One region of the Methylobacterium sp. Leaf100 genome, then DNA from elsewhere that is predicted to be linked to it. Evidence: predicted binding sites of a transcription regulator. Region 1 holds the regulator's gene; the other holds the start of a gene.
What was found. Region 1 encodes PhoB, which activates phosphate uptake and scavenging genes when phosphate is short. Its sites were predicted from a motif close to TGTCATNNANCTGTCAT; they were not measured.

Region 1 (10,593 bases):
AAGAGATCATCGACGATCAGGATCCGGGCCGACATCTGTCCTCACGCGTTCGGATCGAAGGGGACACGCCCGATCAGACGGATATGCCGGGTCACGACGACTTGCCGTCACCGAGATATTGACGGACGGTGGCGAGGAACTTGGCGACCGAGATCGGCTTCGACAGGTAGGCCTCGCAGCCCCCCTCGCGGATGCGCTCCTCGTCGCCCTTCATGGCGAAGGCCGTGATGGCGATGACCGGGATCGACTTGAGGTCGTCGTCCTCCTTCAGCCACTTCGTGACTTCGAGGCCGGAGACCTCGGGAAGCTGGATGTCCATCAGGATGAGATCGGGCCGGTGGGCGCGGGCGAGTTCGATGGCCTCGATCCCGTTGGCGGTCTTGAGCGTTGCGTAGCCGTGCCCTTCCAACAGGTCGTTGAAGAGCTTCATGTTCAGCTCGTTGTCCTCGACGATGAGCACCGTCTTTGTCATGGCCCATTGTTCCCGGCGTTCGAGCGGCTCATTGTTCTTCGAGGCATGGCCCGCGCAATGAGATGTAACGGATACATGTTGACGAAACGCAAATCCGCCAATGACCGTGATTCGGCCGAGCGCCTCGCCCTGGCGATCCTCGCCTGGATGGCCACGGACGACGAGCGGCTCTACCCCTTCCTCAACGCCACCGGGGTGACCCCCGACACCCTGCGGGCGAGCGCGCAGGATGCCGGATTCCTGGCCGGGCTCCTCGACCACGTCATGGGCGACGAAGCCACCCTGATGGCCGCGGCGGAGGCCCTGGCGGTGCCGCCCGAGCGGATCGCGGCGGCCTGGGGCCGACTCTCGCCCATGGAGTTCGACGACGGATTTTCGGATCAGGGGACGCGGGGCGACGACGTCTGACGGCGCCCCGCGTCCGCCCATTCGAGGCAGGTCCGCCCGACCGATCGATCGGAGCGGTGGACGGGCCACTCCCGTCGCGGTGAGAGGGGCGCCTCCGCATCATCCGCCCTGCCGGCGGATCGACGCCGCTCCGGGAGCCGATGCCCTCGCGCTGCGCCCGACCGCGTTGGGTCGGGCCACATCGCGAGGCCTTCGCTTTGCCGCGCTCTTTTGCGCCGAACCGGCATCCACTTCGGCGGAGAGTGCTCTAGGACTTGCAGTCGGTGGCGGCCGGGAGCTTGTCGAGGCGGCTGAGATTGCCCGCCACGGCGAATTCCCCGTAATCGAGGCGCAGGTTGCCGCTGACGCCGTTCTCGTAGAGGTCGAAGGTCAGCACGTAGATCGGCGTGCGCTCGCCTTCGCCGGCGGTGAAGTAGCTCAGGGTCACCGGCCAGTGGGTCATGCCCGCCATCTCCCCCTCGCGCAGGGGCTTGTCGCGGTCGGCTTTCGGCTTCGCGGCGCCCTCGCCCGCGGCTTCCTCCTGAGGCGCCCCTTCCTTGACGGAAGCGGTCGTGGCCGGGCGCCCGATCACCGCCAGGGTGTCGTAGACCTTCCGGCCGTCGTCGGTGCCGTCGTAGACCTTCACCGAGAGGGTCGTCCGGCCCTCGCGCGCCGCCGCGATGAGGCGGCGCATGTGGACCGTCGGGAACAGCACCTCTCCGCTCGCCTGGAACCCGTCGCGCTTGGGCTCCTTCAGGCGAACCTTGAGGGCATCGGCCACCGTCTCGGCGGTGCCGTCCACGGATTGGCCGGGCGTGCCGTTGAGCAAAGTGCTGACCTTGAAGCGGTAGCTGCGCCCGTCGGCGCTCTCGAAGGTGGTGTTGCGCAGGTCCGAGGTGCGGCTGCCGGTCTCGCCGCTTTCCAGCACCGTCACCTGCCGGGTCTGCATCGTGTAGCCCTTGCAGGCGTCGCCCGAGAAATCGATGACGATGCGCCCGCGCGCGCTCTCCACCGCCCGGGTGCCGCCGCTCTGGGCGAGCGACAGGTCGTAGACCGCGCGGTGGCTGGCGAGGGGCACGGGCTCGGCGGCCGACGCCCCGCTGGCGGACAGGATGAGGCAGGCCGTGGCGCGGGACAGACGCATGAAGTCTCCTGCCGGGGGGTTGGCGGGGTCGGACCGGCGCACCGTTCGGCACGCATGGACTGCCCGTCAGATAGGCCGCCCGTCACCCACCGGCAATGCGAGTCCCTCGCGGCGGAGAGAGCCGGGCACGGCTTTGCGAACTCGTCCTTGCAAACCTGGGTTTGCAAACTTGGCTTTGCCAACTTGGCTTTGACGGTGAAAACCCCGTCGCCCGCCCGAACGCGGTCAAGGCCGCTCTTGCCTCGGACTCGGGCGCTCCTGTACGGTTCGACCGTCGCCGAAGAGAGCCCGAGGCGAACGTCACCTGTCCGGTCCCGGGACCTTACGCTGCGGAGCTCCGCCGCCGGTCCTTCGCGCCCGTGATACATGCGGTGATCGGTGCACGATGTCGGAGGGGGCGATGACCGAAACGGTTCCGAGCTGGTCGGACGAGCGCGTCGATCTCCTGCGCCGCCTGTGGCAGGACGGCCTGAGCGCGAGCCAGGTCGCCACGCAACTCGGTGGCGTGACCCGCAACGCCGTCATCGGCAAGGTCCATCGTCTCGGCCTGTCCGGCCGCGTGGCGAAGGGGCCCGACACCCTTCCCCGCAAGAAGCCGGTCCGCGAGGGCGCGGGCCAGGAGCCCGGACAACCGGAATCCGCGGACCACGAGACCGGGCATCGGGACACCGAAATCCAAGGGCTCGGGATCGATGCCCCCATGCTCGGGACCGTGGGCCGGGACAGCGAACCGTCCGGAACCGCGGCGGTCGAGGCCGGATCCGTCGTCGCGATGCAGCCCGCTCCCGCGGATACGCGCGCCGCGCCGGTGCCCGTGGCCCGGATCGAGGCCGTGGGCTTGGCGGCCTCGCGCAGGGTCACGATCATGGATCTGCGCGAATCCATGTGTCGCTGGCCCCTCGGGGACCCGACGTCGCCCGATTTCCACTATTGCGGCGACCGCGCCATCACCGGCCTGCCCTACTGCACCCACCACGCCCAGATCGCCTACCAGCCGGCGGCCGAGCGCAAGCGCGACCGCAGGGTCGGCGGATTTCGCTGAGGCGATCGCGATCGTCGTGCCGCCGGGACCCCGAGCGGGTCACGCTCCGCGCTTGCGGCCGGCGCGTCACTCGGTGCCGGCGAACATCTCGTCGAACGAGTAGCCCGAGCCCCGGACCGTGCGGATCGGGTCGCTCTGCCGGGGCCGGTTCAGGGCCTTGCGCAAACGCCCGACGTGCACGTCCACGGTACGCTCGTCGATGTAGACGTCGTGCCCCCAGACGCCGTCGAGCAGCTGCTCGCGCGAGAACACGCGCCCGGGACTGCGCATGAGGAATTCGAGGAGCTTGAACTCCGTCGGACCGAGATGGATCTCGCGGCCCTCGCGGCGGATGCGGTGGCTGAGACGGTCGAGCTCGATGTCGCCGGCCACCAGCAGGTTGGCCACGTGGGCCGGCTTGGCCCGGCGCAGGAGGGCGCGCACGCGGGCGAGCAGTTCCGGCACGGAGAACGGCTTGACGATATAGTCGTCGGCCCCGGTGCCGAGGCCACGGATGCGGTCGCCCTCCTCGCCCCGGGCCGTCAGCATGATCACCGGCAGGCGCTCGGTCTCCCGGCGCGCCCGGATCCGGCGGCACAGCTCGATCCCCGACAGGCCGGGCAGCATCCAGTCGAGCAGCACGAGGTCGGGCACCTGCTCCTGCATCCGCAGGTCGGCCTCGTCGCCGCGCGCGGCGGAATCGACCTCGAACCCTTCGGCCTCGAGATTATAGCGCAACAGGAGGGTCAGGGCCTCCTCGTCCTCGACGATGAGGATCCGCGTACTCATCACAACCGCCCGCTCATGCGGCCCGGAACCCCGCCCGACCCATGGCGGGGCGGGCAGGGCTCGAACCCTTGGTCTTTCGCGCCCTCGACGAGGGCTCCCCTCAGGCGCCCGTGGTCAGGCCGAGGGGCGGCATGTCCACCGTGGCGTAGTTCGAAGCGTCGTTCTTGGGACGATCGCTCTCCGCCAGGCTGTTGGCGCCGGTGACGAGGTAGTGAATCGTCTCGGCGATGTTGGTGGTGTGGTCGCCGATACGCTCGATGTTCTTGGCGACGAACAGCAGGTGCGTACAGAACGAGATGTTGCGCGGATCCTCCATCATGTAGGTCAGGAGTTCGCGAAACAGCGAGTTGTACAGGGCGTCGATGGCGTCGTCGCGCTCCCATACGTCGAGGGCCGCCTTGGTGTCGCGGCTGGCATAGGCGTCGAGGACGTCCTTGAGCTGCTCCTGCACCAGGTCGCTCATGTGCTGGACGCCGATGACGATCTTTTGCGGCTGGATCTGGTCCGCGATCGCCACCACGCGCTTGGCGACGTTCTTGGCGAGATCGCCGATGCGCTCGAGGTCGTTCGAGACCCGGATCGCCGACACGGTCTCGCGCAGGTCGATGGCCATGGGCTGGCGCCGGGCGATGAGTAGGATCGAGCGCTCCTCGATCTCGCGCTGCAGGGTGTCGAGACGGTGATCGGCGGCGATGACCGCCTGGGCCAGGGGCACGTCGCGGCGCACGAGGGCGTCGCTCGCCTCCGTCATCATCTTCTCGGCGATGCCGCCCATCTCGGAGATGGACCGCCGCAGGTCTTCGAGGTCGGTGTCGTAGGAACTGACGATGTGGTCGGGCATGTCGCACTCCTCGGTCAGGTCTCGTTCGGGGAACCCTGCCACAGGGCGGGGTGGGGCGGGCTGCGGCGGAGGAGCCGCCCCCTCTCCCAAGAAATCAGCCGAAGCGGCCGGTGATGTAGTCCTGGGTCTGGCGCTTCTCGGGGTTCATGAAGATCCGCGTGGTCGGACCGAACTCGACGAGTTCGCCGAGATACATGAACGCCGTGAACTGCGAGATGCGCGCCGCCTGCTGCATGTTGTGCGTGACGATGACGATGGTGAATTCGGACCGCAGCTGCTCGATGAGCTCTTCGATGCGGCCCGTCGAGATCGGGTCGAGGGCCGAGGTCGGCTCGTCGAACAGGATCACCTCGGGGCGCTGCGCCACCGTGCGGGCGATGCACAGGCGCTGCTGCTGGCCGCCCGAGAGGCCCATGCCGGACTGCTTGAGCTTGTCCTTCACCTCGTCCCACAGGGCAGCCTTGCGCAGGGACTCCTCCACGCGCACGTCGAGGTCGGCTTTCGGCAGCTTTTCGTAGAGGCGCAGGCCGAAGGCGACGTTGTCGTAGATCGACATCGGGAACGGCGTCGGCTTCTGGAACACCATGCCGATGCGCGAGCGCAGCTCGTTCAGGTCGACCCTGGCGTCGAGGACGTTCTGGCCGTCGAGCAGGATCTCCCCTTCGGCGCGCTGGTCGGGGTAGAGGCTGTAGATGCGGTTGAAGGTGCGCAGCAGGGTCGATTTCCCGCAGCCCGACGGACCGATGAGTGCGGTGACCTGCCGGTCGTGGAAGTTGAGGTTCACGGATTTCAGGCCGTGGAAGGTGCCGTAGTAGAAGTTCAGATCCTTCACGGCGATGCGGACGGGGGAACTCTCGTCCGCCTTGTGGCGGCCGGTGAGCTGCGCGGAGGTGATCCCGTTGGCGGCGTTCATCGGTTGCGGGTCCTTCAGGTCGAACGGGGGCGGGGCGAACGGGGCGCGGATCAGCGCGCGCGCTCGCTCTTGATGACGAAGCGGGCCACGATCGAGAGGGCGAGGATCGTGACGGTGATCAGGAGGGCGCCGGCCCAGGCGAGCTGCTGCCAGTTGCCGTAGGGCGAGAGGGCGAACTGGTAGATCATCACCGGCAGGTTCGGCACGCCGCCCATGAGGTTGGGTGAGAACCAGCTGTTGTTGTTGAGCGCCGTGAACAGGAGCGGCGCGGTCTCGCCGGCGATGCGGGCGAGCGCCAGGATGATGCCGGTGACGATGCCGGCGGAGGCCCCGCGCCACGTGATGGCGGTGATCACCTTGGAGGGCGGGGCCCCGAGCGCCGCGCCGGCCTCGCGCAGGGTCGAGGGCACGAGGCGCAGCATGTCCTCGGTGGTGCGGACGATGACCGGGGTGGCGATGATGGCGAGCGCCACGGCGCCGGCCCAGCCCGAGTAGCTCCCCATGGGCCGCACCATCAGGGTGTAGACGAACAGGCCGATGAGGATGGAGGGTGCCGAGAGCAGGATGTCGTTGAGGAAGCGGATGAGGTCGGCGAGCTTCGAGTTGCGGCCGTACTCCGCGAGGAAGGTGCCGGCCATGACGCCCACCGGCGTCGCGACCAGGATGCCCAGGAAGGTCATCACCAAGCTGCCGAGGATCGCGTTGGCGATGCCGCCGCCCTCGGAGCCGGGCCCGGGCGTCGGCTCGGTGAAGAGGAGCGGCGAGAACCCCTTCACGCCCTCGATGATCAGCATGGCCAGGATCGAGCCGAGCACGAGGATGCCGATGAGGGTCGCGACCGTGCTGGCGCCGATGAGCAGCTTGTCGGCGACCCGGCGTCCCGAGCGGACCCGGCTCGCCTGGAGGGGCGGCGCGGCGGTGACGGTGTTGAGCGCGTCCATGGTGGTGTCTCCGGCCGGACTCAAGCGACCTTCACGCGCCGGACGAGCAGGCGGGCGACGATCAGGACGAGGAAGGTGATGACGAACAGGATGCAGCCGAGCGCCATCAGGGAGTTCAGCTGCAGGCCGTCGGCCTCGTTGAACTCGTTGGCGATGCGGGACGCGATGGTGGAGCCCGGATCGAACACCGAGGCCGAGAGGCGGTTGGCGTTGCCGATGACGAAGGTCACCGCCATGGTCTCGCCGAGGGCGCGGCCGAGGCCGAGCATGATCGCGCCGATGATCGAGACCGAGGCCTGGGGCACGAGGACGTGGCGCACCACCTCCCAGGTGGTGCAGCCGATGCCGTAGGCGCTCTCGCGCAGCACCGTCGGGATCTGGTCGAGCATGTCGCGGGTGATCGAGGCCACGAACGGCACGATCATGATGGCGAGGATGATGCCGGCGGTGAGGATGCCGACGCCCGAGGGCACGCGGGCGTAGAACAGGGTGCCGACGATGGGCATCCCCTCCACGAGGTTCGACACCGGCATCTGCACGAAGCGGGCGAACAGGGGCGCGAAGATGAACAGGCCCCACATCCCGTAGATGATGCTCGGCACCGAGGCGAGGAGCTCGATGGTCATCGCCACGGGCTTGCGCGCCCAGCCGGGGCAGAGCTGCGTCAGGTAGATGGCGATGCCGAGGGACAGCGGCACGCCGATGAGGAGAGCGAGGATCGCCGAGGCCAGGGTGCCCACGATGGCGACGAAGGCACCGTATTGCTCTTGTCCGATGTTCCAGGCGCTCGAGGTGATGAAGCCGGGGCCGAACTCGGCGAAGGCCGGCCAGCCGCCATACGCGATGGAGGCGAGGATGCCGAAGAGAACGAGGAGGACGAGGATCGCCGAGGCGTAGGAGGCGGTCCGAAACAGGGTGTCGCCGAGGCCGCCGGGCTTGCGCCGGGCCGGAGCGGCGGTCCGCGTCAGGGAGATCTGTTCAGTCAAGGCGCCCATCCGAAATCGTCTCTTCTCTCTGCGGCGTCTACAGCGCGGCGTGCCCCGAGGCGAGCCCACCGTCGCCGGGCCCACTTTCGCCCATGGGACGGGCCCGGCGCATGCACCGGGCCCGTCGATGGATCACCTGTCCTCCGTGGAGGAGGGCTCAGTTGTTGTAGACGGGCTTGCCATCCTTGGTCTTGATGGTCTTCCAGGCCTCGTGGATCAGGCCGACGACGTTGTCGGGCAGCGGCACGTAGTCGAGGTCGACGGCGAGCTTGTCGCCGTTCTTGTAGGCCCAGTCGAAGAACTTGAGCACGTCGGCGGTCTTGGCCGCGTCGGCCGGCTCGCGGTAGACGAGGATGAAGGTCGCGGCGGTGATCGGCCAGGCGTCCTCGCCGGCCTGGTCGGTCAGCGAGATGCCGAAACCGGGGGCGGACTTCCAGTCGGCGCTGGCGGCTGCGGCCTGGAACGCCTTGTCGTCGGGCTGCGGGAACTTGCCGGCCTTGTTCTGGAGCAGGGTGTGGCTGAGCTTGTTCTGCTTGGCGTAGGCGGACTCGACGTAGCCGATGGCGTTGGGGACCTGCTTGACGGTGGCGGTGACGCCCTCGTTGCCCTTGCCGCCCTGGCCCACGGGCCAGCTCACCGTGGTGGCGGCACCGAACTCCTTCTTCCAGGGCTCGGAGACCTGGGAGAGGTAGGTGGTGAAGATGTTGGTCGTGCCGGACGCATCCGAGCGGTAGACCGGGGTGATGTTGGCGTCGGGGAGCTTCACGCCTTCGTTGAGCTTGGCGATGCGGGCATCCGACCACTTGGCGATCTTGCCGGCATAGATGTCGGCGACGATCTCGCCGGTGAGCTTGAGCTTGCCCGGCTCGACGCCCGGGATGTTCACCACGGGGACGACGCCGCCCATCACGGTGGGGAACTGGACGAGGCCGTCCTTCTCGAGGGCCGGTCCCTTCAGGGGCGCGTCGGTGGCGCCGAAATCGACGGTCTTGGCCTGGATCTGCTTGATGCCGCCGCCCGAGCCGATGGACTGGTAGTTCAGGCCCATGCCGCTTTCCTTACGGTAGGCCTCGGCCCACTTGGAATAGACCGGGAACGGGAAGGTTGCGCCAGCACCCGTGATGTCGGCAGCCAGGGCGGAGGTGGCGAGCTGGGCGGTCGCGAGCCCGAGGGCAAGCGCGTAGGCGAAGGGTTTCACGAGGCTCTCCGTGTCTGTCGAGCGGGAGGGGGGACCGAAGGGCCCGCGCGATCCGCGCGCCCTAGATCCGCCACGACCCGTTAGCCGCCCGATGGTGCGGCTCTATGACCACGACGTGACATACGGATGACAGCGCCCGCCCATTCCCCGCGGCGGCGCGGCTGAATGGCACGGTCCTTGGACTTCGTGCGTTGGCAACACCTGCGCTCAGCACCGTGTCTTGGCGCCGTGTGGTGGCACGATGCGGCTCGGGGGAAACGATGGCGATGAACGAAGCGGACCGCGAAGAGGCGCCGTCGGGCGGCGATCCGGTGGGCGATCCGGGCGAGGGCGAGTTCCTCGACCTCCACGTGCAGCGCGAGGCCCTGGAGCGCAGGCTCGTCCTCGTTCAGCAGCAGCAGCAATTCGGTACGAATGCGGAGGCGATCGCGCAGGCCGGCACCGAGGAGCGCGAAGCCCTGCTCGACCTCGATCGGGTGCTCACCCTGATCCGGGCGGCGGAATATCGGCGACAGCCGGGCGCGCGGCGCTGGTAGGCCCGCGCAGTCCGGGGACGTTCAGTCCATCCGGCGGCGGTCGCGCTCCTTGTGGCGCAGGCGCAGGAGGAGGTCGATCTGGCTGTCGGGGATCGGCAGCGTGTCGCAGGTCTCCTCGTAGAGGGAGCGCAGGGCGTTGCCGAGGCGGTAGCGCGTCTCGTCGGTCAGCGTGGGATGCGCGTCCCCGTCGTGTTCGTGGTCCATGCCCATTCCGGTGATTCTCTGGTCCACGTCGCAGTCCCTCGTCTCGAGCGATGTTCAACGCCGACGCCGAATCAGGCGCGTGCCCGTCACCACGTGAGAGTCCGCGATCATGGTAAACAAAATCTTAACGCTGTCCGTGTCCCAGGTGCATCACGCATCCGCCGATTGAAGCAGGCGGGCGGCCGCGGCGCGGGCCTCGTCGGTCACGGTGGCGCCGGCGAGCATCCGGGCGATCTCCTCGCGCCGGGCCGGGGCGGCCAGGGACGCGACCCGGGTGGCGACCCGGTCGCTGCCCTTCACCGGGTCCTTGGCGATGAGGAAATGGGTCTCGGCCCGGGCGGCCACCTGAGGCGCGTGGGTGACGGCCACCACCTGAACCCGGGTGGCGAGGCGCCCCAGGCGGGCGCCGATGGCGTCGGCCACGGCCCCGCCGACGCCGGTGTCGATCTCGTCGAAGATCAGGGTCGGCGCCGAGCCCTTGTCGGCGAGTACGACCTTGAGGGCGAGCATGAAGCGCGACAGCTCGCCGCCGGACGCGACCTTCATCATTGGCCCGGGCCGGGTGCCCGGATTGGTCTGCGCCCAGAACTCGACGCGGTCGTAGCCCGCGGCATCCCGCGAGTCCGGGTCGGTGCTGATCTCGGTGATGAAGCGGGCGCGTTCGAGCTTGAGCGGCGGCAATTCGCCCTTCACCGCCGCGTCGAGGGCCTTGGCCGCCTTGCGGCGCCCCTCGGTGAGCTTCGTCGCCGCCTTGGCGTAGGCGGCCTCGGCCCCCGCCAGGGTCTTTTCCAGGCCGCCGAGGGCCTCCTCGCCGGCATCGATGGCGGCGACGTCCGACGCGTAGCGCTCGCGCAGCGCCGCGAGATCGTCCACGGGCACGTCGTACTTTCGCGATGCGGCGCGGAGCGCGAACAGCCGCTCCTCGACCCGCTCCAACTCGCGCGGGTCGAACTCGGCCTCGCGCAAGGCGGCGTCCAGAACCGTATGGGCCTCGTCGAGGGCCGTCAGGGCGGCATCGAGGGCGGCGACGCAGGGCTCGACCAGGGCGGGCAACTGTCCGGCCCGACGCTCGAGCTTGCGCAGGGCGGAGGAGAGGTGGGCGACGCCCGGACCACCCGACGCCTCGATGGCCTCGTTGAGTTCACGGGCGACCTTCTCGCC
Region 2 (10,593 bases), on a different contig from region 1:
GCCGGTGCCGTGCAGGAGCGCGGTGATGGGCTTGGCACCGAGCGCGTCCGCCGCATAGGCGCCGGCGAGCCAGAGGCCGGGCGCCAGGGCGAACAGGAAGACGCCGAGCTTGAGGCCCGAGAGACGTCCGGCGCGGTCGCGCCAGGGTGCGGAGATGGCGGGCAGGGCGGGCATGGCATGTTCCGAATGCGCGGCTGTCGGGGCGACCGGTGCCGCCGACGGTCCTATCTACGTGGCGAAGCGGGCCGAAGTTACGGCCGGCGACGTGCGGTCGCACACCCCGCCCGCGCCGTGCCGGGGGACGATGCGGCATCGAACGACGTGTTGTATGCCGGGCCGAACCGGTCCCCATCGCAGAAGCCCAGCATGCCCGCATCGAAGCCCGCCGCCGACAGCCTCGACGACCTGACGCCGGAGACGGCGCGCGGTGAGCACACCTCCCTTTCCGAGCGCATCGCCGAGGCCGACCGCCTGTATCACCAGGAGGACGCGCCGGAGATCTCGGACGCCGAGTACGACGCCCTGCGCCGCCGCCTGGAGGACATCGAGGCGCGGTTCCCGGACCTCGCCGGCACGGGGGCGGCGAGCACCTCCGTCGGCGCCAAGCCGTCGGAGAAATTCGCCAAGGTCCGGCATGCCGTGCCGATGCTGTCCCTCGGCAACGCCTTCGCGGACGCGGAGGTCGAGGAGTTCGTCGCCCGGGTGCGCCGGTTCCTGAATTGGCCCGAGGGCGAGACGCTGGCCTTCACCGCCGAGCCGAAGATCGACGGATTGTCCCTGTCCCTCCGCTACGAGGGCGGCCGCCTCGTCACCGCCGCGACGCGGGGCGACGGCGAGACCGGCGAGGACGTCACCCGCAACGCCCGCGTGGTGGACAGCATCCCCGAGACCCTCTCGGGCGACGACGTGCCGGAGATCTGCGAGGTTCGGGGCGAGGTCTACCTCTCGCACGCGGATTTCGCGTCCATCAACGCGCGCCAGGAGGCCGCCGGCAAGGCCCTGTTCGCCAACCCGCGCAACGCCGCCGCCGGGTCCCTGCGCCAGCTCGATCCCGAGATCACCCGCTCACGGCCGCTCAAGTTCTTCGCCTACGCCTGGGGCGAGATGTCGGCCTTGCCAGATGAGACCCAGTCCGGAATGATCCAGGCGTTCGGGCGCTGGGGCCTGCCGGTCAACGACCGCACGAAACGCTTCACCGACGCGGTGGCGATGATCGCCCATTACCGCGGCATCGAGGCCGCGCGGGCGGATCTCGGCTACGACATCGACGGCGTCGTCTACAAGGTCGACAGCCTCGCCCTGCAGCGACGCCTCGGCTTCGTCTCGCGCTCGCCGCGCTGGGCCTTGGCCCACAAGTTCGCCGCCCAGAAGGCGCTCACGGTGGTCGAGGGGATCGAGATCAATGTCGGCCGCACCGGCTCCCTCAATCCCCTGGCCAAGCTGCGGCCGGTGACGGTGGGGGGCGTCGTGGTGTCGAACGCCACGCTCCACAACGAGGGCTACGTCCAGGGGGTCGGCGGCGACGGGGAAAAAATCCGCGACGGCCGCGACATCCGCGTCGGCGACACGGTGGTGGTGCAGCGGGCCGGCGACGTGATCCCGAAGGTCATGGACGTGGTGCTCGACAAGCGCCCTGCGGACGCGACGCCCTTCGTCTTCCCCGACCATTGCCCCGCCTGCGGCAGTCGGGCGATCCGGGAGATCAACCCGCGTACGGGCAAGCCCGACGCCGTCCGGCGCTGCACCGGCGGCCTGATCTGCCCCGCGCAAGGGGTGGAGCGCCTGAAGCACTTCGTCTCGCGCAACGGCTTCGACCTCGAAGGCTTCGGCCAGACCTACATCGAGGTGCTGTTCGAAGCGCACGTCATCAAGCAGCCGGCCGACCTGTTCCGCCTCGATTTCGCGGAGCTGAAGGCCGCCATCGTGGCCCGCCGCGAAGCCCTGTCCGCCGAGCGCCGGGCCGAGGGCGCACCGGCCCCGAAGAAACCGACGAAGAAGAAGGGCGAGGAGGAGGACAAGGCGATCCACAACCTGCTCGCCGCCGTCGAGGACCGCCGCCGCCTGCCCCTCAACCGCTTCCTGTTCGCCCTCGGGATCCCCGACATCGGCGAGTCCACGGCCAAGGCCCTGGCGAAACGCTTTCCCGACATGGCCGCCCTGATGGGTGGGGTCGCGGCAGCGGCCGCCGCCCAGGCGGGGCCGGACTGGATCGAACTCTCGTCGCTCCCGCGCATCGGCCCGACGACGCGCGACCGCCTGCTTGAGGTCGGCTACCCCCGCGAGACCTCCGATGCGGAGGAGGGCGAGGCTGGGGTGGAAGCCGGCGAGGCGCCCGGCCGCATCCGGCTGTCGGCGCCCCAGCGCGCGAGCCTGCTCGCCCATTACGGCGACGCCGATGCGGCGGCCGCCGGGATCGCCCGGGCCGCGTCCCAGCGCCCGGGCGACGCCTACCGGCACTTCGCCGACGACGCCGAGATCGGTCCGGTGGCGACGGATTCCCTCATCGCGTTCTTCGGCGAGCCGCACAACGACGCCGCCGTGCGGGCCCTCCTCGAGGCCGTCACCACGGAACCCATGGCGGCACCCGTGACGGCGACGGCCTTTGCCGGCAAGACCGTGGTCTTCACCGGCTCCCTCGAACGCATGACCCGCAGCGAGGCCAAGGCCACGGCCGAGCGCCTGGGCGCCAAGGTCTCGGGTTCGGTCTCGGCCAAGACCGACCTCGTGGTGGCCGGGCCCGGCGCCGGCTCCAAGCTCAAGGACGCCGAGAGGCACGGCGTGGAGGTGGTGAGCGAGGAGGCCTGGCTCGCCCTCGTGGCGAGCGCTTGAGGTGGCTTCCAGCGCGGCTTACATGACGCGCATCGCCTCGGGCGCGCAGGGCACCCGCTATTTGACACCAATCCTTTGACACCGATTCTTGCCCTCGACTTCGAGACCGCGAACGAGCGTCGCGACAGTGCCTGCGCCGTCGGTCTCGCGTGGATCGCGGACGGGGCGGTGGTGCGCCGGGAATCGCGGCTGATCCGGCCGCCGGACCTGCGGTTCTCCCCCGGCAACATCCGGGTCCACGGCATCGTGCCGGCGGATGTGCGGACGCAGCCGACGTTTCCCGAGGTGATGGCCGAGTTCCTGCCCGACCTGGCGAGCGGCCTCGTGCTCGCCCACAACGCCGGCTTCGACATGGGCGTCCTGCGCGCGTCGCTGGTCGCCTACGGCCTGCGGCCGCCGGCCTTCTCTTACCTCTGCACCGTTCAGATCGCCCGCCGGGTGTTTCCCGCGGAGGAGGGCTGCGGCCTCGGCAAGGTCGCGGCGCGCCTCGGCATCCGGTTCGAGCACCACGATGCGGGCGAGGACGCCTATGCGTGTGCCGAGATCGCCCTGGCGGCCATGCGCCGGACCGGCGCGCCCGACATCTTCGGCTTGTCCCGCGCCATCCGGCTGCCGATCACCACAATGCCGGAAGGGCCGGACCGCGTCCTGCCGCCGCGCGCCGGCCCGGGACCGTCGTCCGATTGCGCCCGGTCGGGGCCGCGCCTCCCGCCGCCCCTGAGCTTCACCGTCAAGGGCTCGCGCGGCGACCGCTACGCCATCACCCTGGAGGACCGAGCCACGGGCCTGCGCCTGCGCTGCACCTGCATGGCGGGGCGCTACGGCACCGCGTGCCGCCACGTCGCGGCGCTCCTCGTCGGCGACATCACCGACCTGCTGTCCGGCAACCACGACGATGTCGAGCGCCTGCGTTTGCGCATGGAGGCAGCCGCCGAACCCTGATCCTCAGGAGCGTTCGAGGCGGGCCGGCAATTTGCGGACCTTCACCCGTCGGACGAAGCGCGGACCGGCGAGAAGGCGTTCGCGCCGCACCAGATCGCCGGGGCGCGGCGCGCCGACGCCGATGACGCCCTCGCCCCGGGCGGCGAGGCGGGCCGGCAGACCCGCATGCGGGCGGCGCAGGCGGCCCAGGGTGACGTCCGGTCGGGCGGTGCCGATGAAGCGGTCCAGGATGCGGATCCAGCCCTCGGCGGGCACGTCCCCGGCCTCCAAACAGAGCACCCATTCGCGCCGGGCCGCCTTGGCCCCGGCCGACCACGCCGAGCCGCCGCGCGGGCGCAGGACGAGCTTGGCGCCGGTGGCCTCCGCCACGGTGTCGATGGCCGTGCTGTGGCTGGGCGCGACGATGACCGCATCGCCGACGAGCCCGGCGGCGACGCCGGCCACGAGGGCGCCGAGGGTGTCGGCGAGCCGATCGACCGCATCGGGATCGGCCGGCCGTGCCACATGGATCAGAGCGGAGATCATGCCCGCGCATACCGCATTTTTCCCCGGACTGAAGCCGGTCACCGGCCCGGTTTCCTGCCCGGACTGCGCAGGGGCCGACCCAGAAGCCGCTTTGCCCGCAATATGTGCAGCGTCTCGCGGGCATGTTCATGATATGTTCGATTCGGCGGCGGGTGATGAAGGTTTGGCATGGAGACGGAGTCGCCGGACGCGGACATAGGAGAGGGCGCGCGGCGCCTCGCCACGACGACGCGGCCGAGCGACGCCCGGCGTGGACGCGGCGCGACGGCCAATCCCACCGGACGATTCGAGACTATCAGCCGCGAGATCTTCGACGACGGGTGGGAGGCCGACGCCCCGGCGCCCCTGCGCACGATGGTGACGGCCGAGCGCGCCCGCAGCCTCATCACCCGCAACACCTCGCCGGACATCTCGTTCGATCGCTCGATCAACCCCTATCGCGGTTGCGAGCACGGCTGCGTCTACTGCTTCGCCCGGCCCAACCACGCCTATGTCGGTCTCTCGCCCGGCCTCGATTTCGAAACGCGGCTGTTCCACAAGCCGGATGCGGTGAAGCTCCTGACCTCCGAATTGTCGGCGCCGGCCTACCGACCCGCCACCATCGCCCTCGGGACGGCGACGGACCCGTACCAGCCCATCGAGCGCGAGCACCGCCTCACCCGGGGCATCCTCAAGGTGCTGGGCCGATTCCGGCATCCCGTCGGGATCGTCACCAAGTCGAACCTCGTGGTGCGCGACCTCGACCTGCTCACAGATCTCGCCCGCGACGATCTCGTGAAGGTCGCCGTCTCGGTCACCACCCTCGATCCCGATCTCGCTCGCCGGCTGGAGCCGCGCGCGCCGCACCCGAAGAAGCGCCTGGAGGCCATCGAGCGCCTGAGTGCCGCGGGAATTCCCGTCATGGTCATCGCCGCCCCGGTGATTCCCTCGCTCAACGACCACGAGATCGAGGCGATCCTGACGGCGGCCCGCGAACGCGGCGCGCGGGAGGCGAACCACGTGCTGCTGCGCCTGCCGCTGGAACTCGACGCCCTCGTGGACGACTGGTTCGCCGAACACTATCCGGGGCGGCGCGCCCACGTGATGTCCCTGGTGCGCCAGGCGCGGGGCGGGCGCGCCTAAGACGCCACGTATGGCCGGCGCATGGTCGGAGCCGGTGCCTATGCTGACCTCATCGTGCGCCGCATGCGCCTCGCCCGCCGCCGCCTCGGCTACCCGGAAGAACGTCTGAAGCTCAGGACCGATCTGTTTGTCCGGCCGACGGCGCAGCTGTCGCTGTTCTGAAATCGGTCTCGGGTCCGTAGGCTCTGGTGAAGCTGCAGCGGTGATGGGCCGAGCGGCCCAGTGTCGCGAGGCCGGCGAGGTGCACCTTGGTGCCGTAGCCGACATTGCTGTCCCAGCCATAGGCGGGGTGGCGCCGGGCGAGGGCGCGCATGGCCGCATCCCGTACGGTCTTCGCCACGATGGAGGCGGCGGCGATCTGCGGCACGAGGCGGTCCCCGCCGACCACCGGACGGCATCGTTCGACGTCCGGGATCGCGTCGCGGCCGTCGACCAGCACCGGGGCGTCGAGTCCGAGGCGATGGACCGCCCGCGCCATGGCATCGAGGGTGGCGCCCCGCACGTTGATGCGGTCGACGAGCGCCCGCGACCCGGCGGCCAGGGCCACGCGCGCATGGGCACGGATCAGGGGGGTGAGGCGCTCGCGCTCGGCCCGCTTCAGGCGCTTCGAATCGTCCAGCGCCGCCAGGATCTCGCCCGGGAACGCGTGCGGGTCGAACCACACCGCCGCCACGACCACGGGTCCGCACAGGGCGCCGCGTCCGACCTCGTCGCAGCCGATCACCGCCGGATAGTCTTTCGCGAGGGCAGCGTCGAAGGGGAGCATCGGGGTGAACACGGTGTCGGGAATGGGGCGGGACCCTGCCAGTCCGGCCCGCCCGAGTCACCACGCCGGTGCGTCGGTTCCTGTGCCCAAACCGATGGTCCTGCTCGGTGTGCCGTGGCGCGCCTGCGGGCCTGCCGTGCCGTGGGCGGCGGCGATGTTGGCGTAGAATTGCCGTGCGCTCTCGGCCCAGGTGTAGCGCAGGGCCTGCGCCCGGCATCGGTCGCGCGGGATGGTCAGGGCGGCAAGCGCCGCCTTGCGCAGGTCGGGGTCGAGGACGCCCGCATCCGTACCCCCAATGACGTCGAGGGGGCCGGTGACCGGGTAGGCCGCGACGGGCACGCCGCAGGCCAGGGCTTCCAGGAGCACGATGCCGAAGGTGTCGGTGAGACTCGGGAACACGAACACGTCGGCGGCGGCGTAGACCGCCGCCAGGGCCGCGCCCGTGCGGGTGCCGAGGAAGTGCGCGTCGGGGGCGAGCGCGGCGAGGCGCGCCCGGTCCGGTCCGTCGCCCACCACCACCTTCGAGCCGGGCAGGTCGAGGGACAGGAAGGCGGCGATGTTCTTCTCCACCGCGAGGCGCCCGACGAACAGGAAGATCGGCCGGGGCAGGCCCGCGAGGGGATCGGGCGCCCCTGCGTCGGGCCGGAACAAATCGGTGTCGACGCCCCGGGTCCAGCGCATGAGGTTGGTGAAGCCGCGGGCGGCGAGATCGCGTTCGAGGGAGGGTGTGCTCACCATGGTGCCGCTGGCGGCGCCGTGGAACCGGCGCAGCCAGGCGTAGCTCCACGATTCCGGCACGGGGGCGCGGGCCGCGAGGTATTCGGGAAACCGGGTGTGGTAGCTCGTGGTGAACGGACGGCGATGGCCGAGGCAGTAGCGCCGGGTGGCGTAGCCGACGGTGCCCTCCGTGGCGATATGGACATGGGTCGGCCGCAGACCGTCCCAGCGGCGCGCCACCGCCGCGCGGGTGGCACAGGACAGGCGGATCTCCGCGTAGCCCGGGAGGGGTACGGAGACGAAGTCAGCGTGGGTGAGAAACACCGTGTCGATGCCGAGGCTCGCGCCCGCCGCCGCCATGTGCTCGAGGGAGCGCACGACGCCGTTGACCTGCGGGTGCCAGGCATCCGTTGCGATGAGGAGCCTCATGCGACGGCCCGGGCGCCGTCGGGCCGCGGCCCGGCGAGCTCGGCGTCACGGGCCTCCCGGGCCCGCACCAGGCTCGGATAGTGCAGCACCTCCATGGTGCCGTCGTAATGCTCGACGATGGCGGTGCAGGATTCCACCCAATCCCCGGTGTTGAGGTAGGTGAGCCCGCCGATGGTGCGGTTGGCGGCGTGGTGGATGTGACCGCAGATCACCCCGTCGGCGCCGATGCGCCGGGCCTCGGCGCTGAGCAACTCCTCGAACTTGCCGATGAAGTTGACGGCATTCTTCACCCGCAGCTTGGCCCAGGCCGAGAGCGACCAGTAGGCCAGCCCGAGGCGGCGGCGCAGGGTGTTGAGGTGGGTGTTGACGAACAGCGCCGCCGTGTAGGCACCATCGCCGAGATACGCCAGCCACCGGGCGTGGCGCACCACCATGTCGAACTGGTCGCCGTGGATCACGAGGTAGCGCTTGCCGTCCGCCGCCACGTGGAGGCGCTGGTCGGCGACCTCGATGCCCCCGAAGGTCATGCCGATGTAGTCGCGCAGGAATTCATCGTGGTTGCCCGGAACGTAGATGAGGTTCGAGCCCTTGCGGACCTTGCGCAGGAGCTTCTGAACCACGTCGTTGTGGCTCTGGGGCCAGTACCAGCCGGACTTGAGCTGCCAGCCGTCGACGATATCGCCGACGAGGTAGATCTCGTCGGCATCGTAGTCGCGCAGGAACTCGAGCAGCAGGGCCGCCTGGCAACCCTTGGTGCCGAGGTGCATGTCCGACAGGAACAGGGTTCGGACGCGGATGGTCGTCTCCGGATCTTCGCCCATGGTGGTCTCCGAGCGGCTCTGCATCGGACCGAGCCAAACCGGATTCCCGTATCACTTTGATGACGCCGGCCGGCCCCGGGGGAGGGGCGCCCTGCCGTGCGGCACCGCATCGCAAGCCTTTCTGGACTATAAAATTATTTGACGTTTCGCGAAGTTTTTCGGGTTTTCCTTCCTGCGTGAAGGCAGGCATAGTCGCCGCAAGATGCCCCATCGGACCGCGCGAGACATCGTGTGTCCGGAGCCCCGAGAGGTGAAGAAGGGCAGCGACATACGGGGCAGGATGGCGCCTGCACGGCCTGGGGAAGCGCGGTTTCGCGAGCGCGCCCCGGCCTGGAGAACGGCTTGAGATCGTCGGACCCGTTTCACGGCTGTCCGCGCGTTTCGATGCGTCCGCGCATCGCGGCGCAGGTCTCGAGCGCCCGCAGCCCATCGACAGCACGGTGCCTCGCTCCCGACGGGATCGGGGTCTCCGTCATGAGGCCGGCTCCTCCGGGGTCGGCTGCCTGAGGGTAAGCATTACCTGAGGGCAAGTATCGCCTGAGGGTAAGTGGGCCCGACCGGGTTTCCGGCGGGTCCGCGAGCGCGTAGGAGCCTGCCCACCCGAGACGGCTGCCTGAACCGGGCCGGCCTCTCGTCATCGATCCACCCGGAAGGGCGGCCCAAACGGGCAGATCTTCCGTCACTGAACCAAGTGTGTCGCACGGATCGCGCGCACTTCTTTGAGAACCGGAGACATCATCATGGCGGCAACGAAACGGCCGGGTCGCAACCACCTCTTCGTTCCTGGCCCGACGAACATCCCCGATCGCGTCCTGCGGTCGATGGTGGTGCAGTCCGAGGACCATCGCTCGGTGGACTTCCCCGCCCTGACCAAGCCCCTGTTCGAGGACACCAAGGCGGTGTTCGGCTCGACCAAGGGCACCATCTTCCTGTTCCCGGCCTCCGGCACCGGCATCTGGGAATCGGCGCTCACCAACACCCTGTCGCGCGGCGACAAGGTGCTGACCGCGCGCTTCGGCCAGTTCAGCCTGCTCTGGGTCGACATGGCCGAGCGCCTCGGCCTCGACGTCATCGTGCAGGACGAGGAGTGGGGCACGGGTGCGGACCCGGAGAAGATCGGCGAGGCCCTGCGCGCCGACAAGAACCACGAGATCAAGGCCGTCATGGTCGTCCATAACGAGACCGCCACGGGCGTGACCTCGGATATCGGCGCCGTGCGCAAGGCCATCGACGCGGCCGGCCACCCGGCCCTGCTGTTCGTCGACGGCGTGTCGTCGGTCGGCTCGCTCCCCTACAAGATGGACGAGTGGGGCGTCGACTGCGCCATCGCCGGCTCCCAGAAGGGCCTGATGCTGCCCGCCGGCCTCGGCGTGATCTGCGTCAGCGAGAAGGCCCTCAAGGCGGCCGAAGCCTCGGCCGGCAAGAACGACCGCCTCGCCCACGTCTACTTCGACTGGGCCGACCACCAGAAGCAGAACCCGGCCGGCTACTTCCCCTACACCCCGTCGCTGCCGCTGCTCTACGGCCTGCGCGAGGCCCTGGCCTGCCTCAACGAGGAAGGCCTCGAGAACGTCTACCACCGCCATCACGTGCTCGGCGAGGCGACCCGCCAGGCCGTCGCGGCCTGGGGCCTGAAGACCTGCGCCAAGGAGCCCAAGTGGAACTCCGACACGGTCACCACCATCGTGGTGCCCGAGGGGATCGACGGCGCGGCGATCATCAAGCACGCCTATGTCCGCTACAACCTCGCGCTCGGCGCCGGCCTGAACAAGCTCGCCGGCAAGGTGTTCCGCATCGGTCACGTCGGCGACCTCAACGAGCTGTCGCTGCTCGGCGCCATCGCGGGTGCCGAGATGGCCATGCTCGACCACGGCGTGAAGGTCACGCCCGGTTCCGGTGTCGCCGCCGCGTCAAGCTACCTGCGCGAGAACCCCCTGGCCAAGGCCTGATCCGACAATCGCCGGGGCGATCCTTCGCCCCGGCAACCCCATCGACCACGCTGCCGCCGGCGGTTCGGCCGGAGCGACCTGAGGGCTTCCATGACGAAGAAGATCGTGTTCCTCGACCGCGAGTCCCTCGACGCCAAGGTTCGGGAATTCAATTTTCCGCACGATTACGTCGAGTACGAGTCGACCTGGACGCCCGAGGAGATCGTCGAGCGCCTGAAGGGGGCCGAGATCGCCCTCATCAACAAGGTGCCGATGCGCGCCGACGTGCTGAAGCAGCTGCCCGACCTGAAGCTCATCGCCGTCGCCGCCACCGGCACCGACGTGGTCGACAAGGCGGTCGCCAAGGAACGCGGCATCACCGTCGTCAACATCCGCAACTACGCCTTCAACACCGTGCCTGAGCACGTGATTGGCCTGATCTTCGCCCTGCGCCGGGCCATCGTGCCCTACGCCAATTCCGTTCGCCGGGGCGACTGGGCCAAATCCACCCAGT

Region 2: the regulator PhoB is predicted to act here: its motif matches at 8,200-8,216, upstream of ASF25_RS09230 (UDP-2,3-diacylglucosamine diphosphatase).

Annotation. Positions count from the first base shown of each region.
Region 1 covers NZ_LMMW01000061.1:49,542-60,134, forward strand. The annotation lists gene ASF25_RS18855 (PleD family two-component system response regulator) at 1-35, opposite strand, end outside; gene ASF25_RS18860 (response regulator) at 92-472, opposite strand; gene ASF25_RS18865 (DUF3572 domain-containing protein) at 548-880, shown strand; gene ASF25_RS18870 (cell envelope integrity EipB family protein) at 1,128-2,003, opposite strand; gene ASF25_RS18875 (GcrA family cell cycle regulator) at 2,404-3,045, shown strand; gene phoB (phosphate regulon transcriptional regulator PhoB) at 3,112-3,813, opposite strand; gene phoU (phosphate signaling complex protein PhoU) at 3,914-4,654, opposite strand; gene pstB (phosphate ABC transporter ATP-binding protein PstB) at 4,749-5,567, opposite strand; gene pstA (phosphate ABC transporter permease PstA) at 5,618-6,508, opposite strand; gene pstC (phosphate ABC transporter permease subunit PstC) at 6,529-7,503, opposite strand; gene pstS (phosphate ABC transporter substrate-binding protein PstS) at 7,652-8,692, opposite strand; gene ASF25_RS18910 (hypothetical protein) at 8,959-9,228, shown strand; gene ASF25_RS18915 (hypothetical protein) at 9,250-9,432, opposite strand; gene recN (DNA repair protein RecN) at 9,583-10,593, opposite strand, start outside.
Region 2 covers NZ_LMMW01000012.1:256,355-266,947, reverse strand. The annotation lists gene ASF25_RS09265 (protein-methionine-sulfoxide reductase heme-binding subunit MsrQ) at 1-174, opposite strand, end outside; gene ligA (NAD-dependent DNA ligase LigA) at 367-2,829, shown strand; gene ASF25_RS09255 (3'-5' exonuclease) at 2,905-3,771, shown strand; gene ASF25_RS09250 (hypothetical protein) at 3,775-4,296, opposite strand; partial or broken gene ASF25_RS09245 (PA0069 family radical SAM protein) at 4,465-5,580, shown strand; gene ASF25_RS09240 (ribonuclease HII) at 5,531-6,184, opposite strand; gene ASF25_RS09235 (glycosyltransferase family 1 protein) at 6,242-7,330, opposite strand; gene ASF25_RS09230 (UDP-2,3-diacylglucosamine diphosphatase) at 7,327-8,151, opposite strand; gene ASF25_RS09225 (aminotransferase class V-fold PLP-dependent enzyme) at 8,892-10,100, shown strand; gene ASF25_RS09220 (D-2-hydroxyacid dehydrogenase) at 10,191-10,593, shown strand, end outside.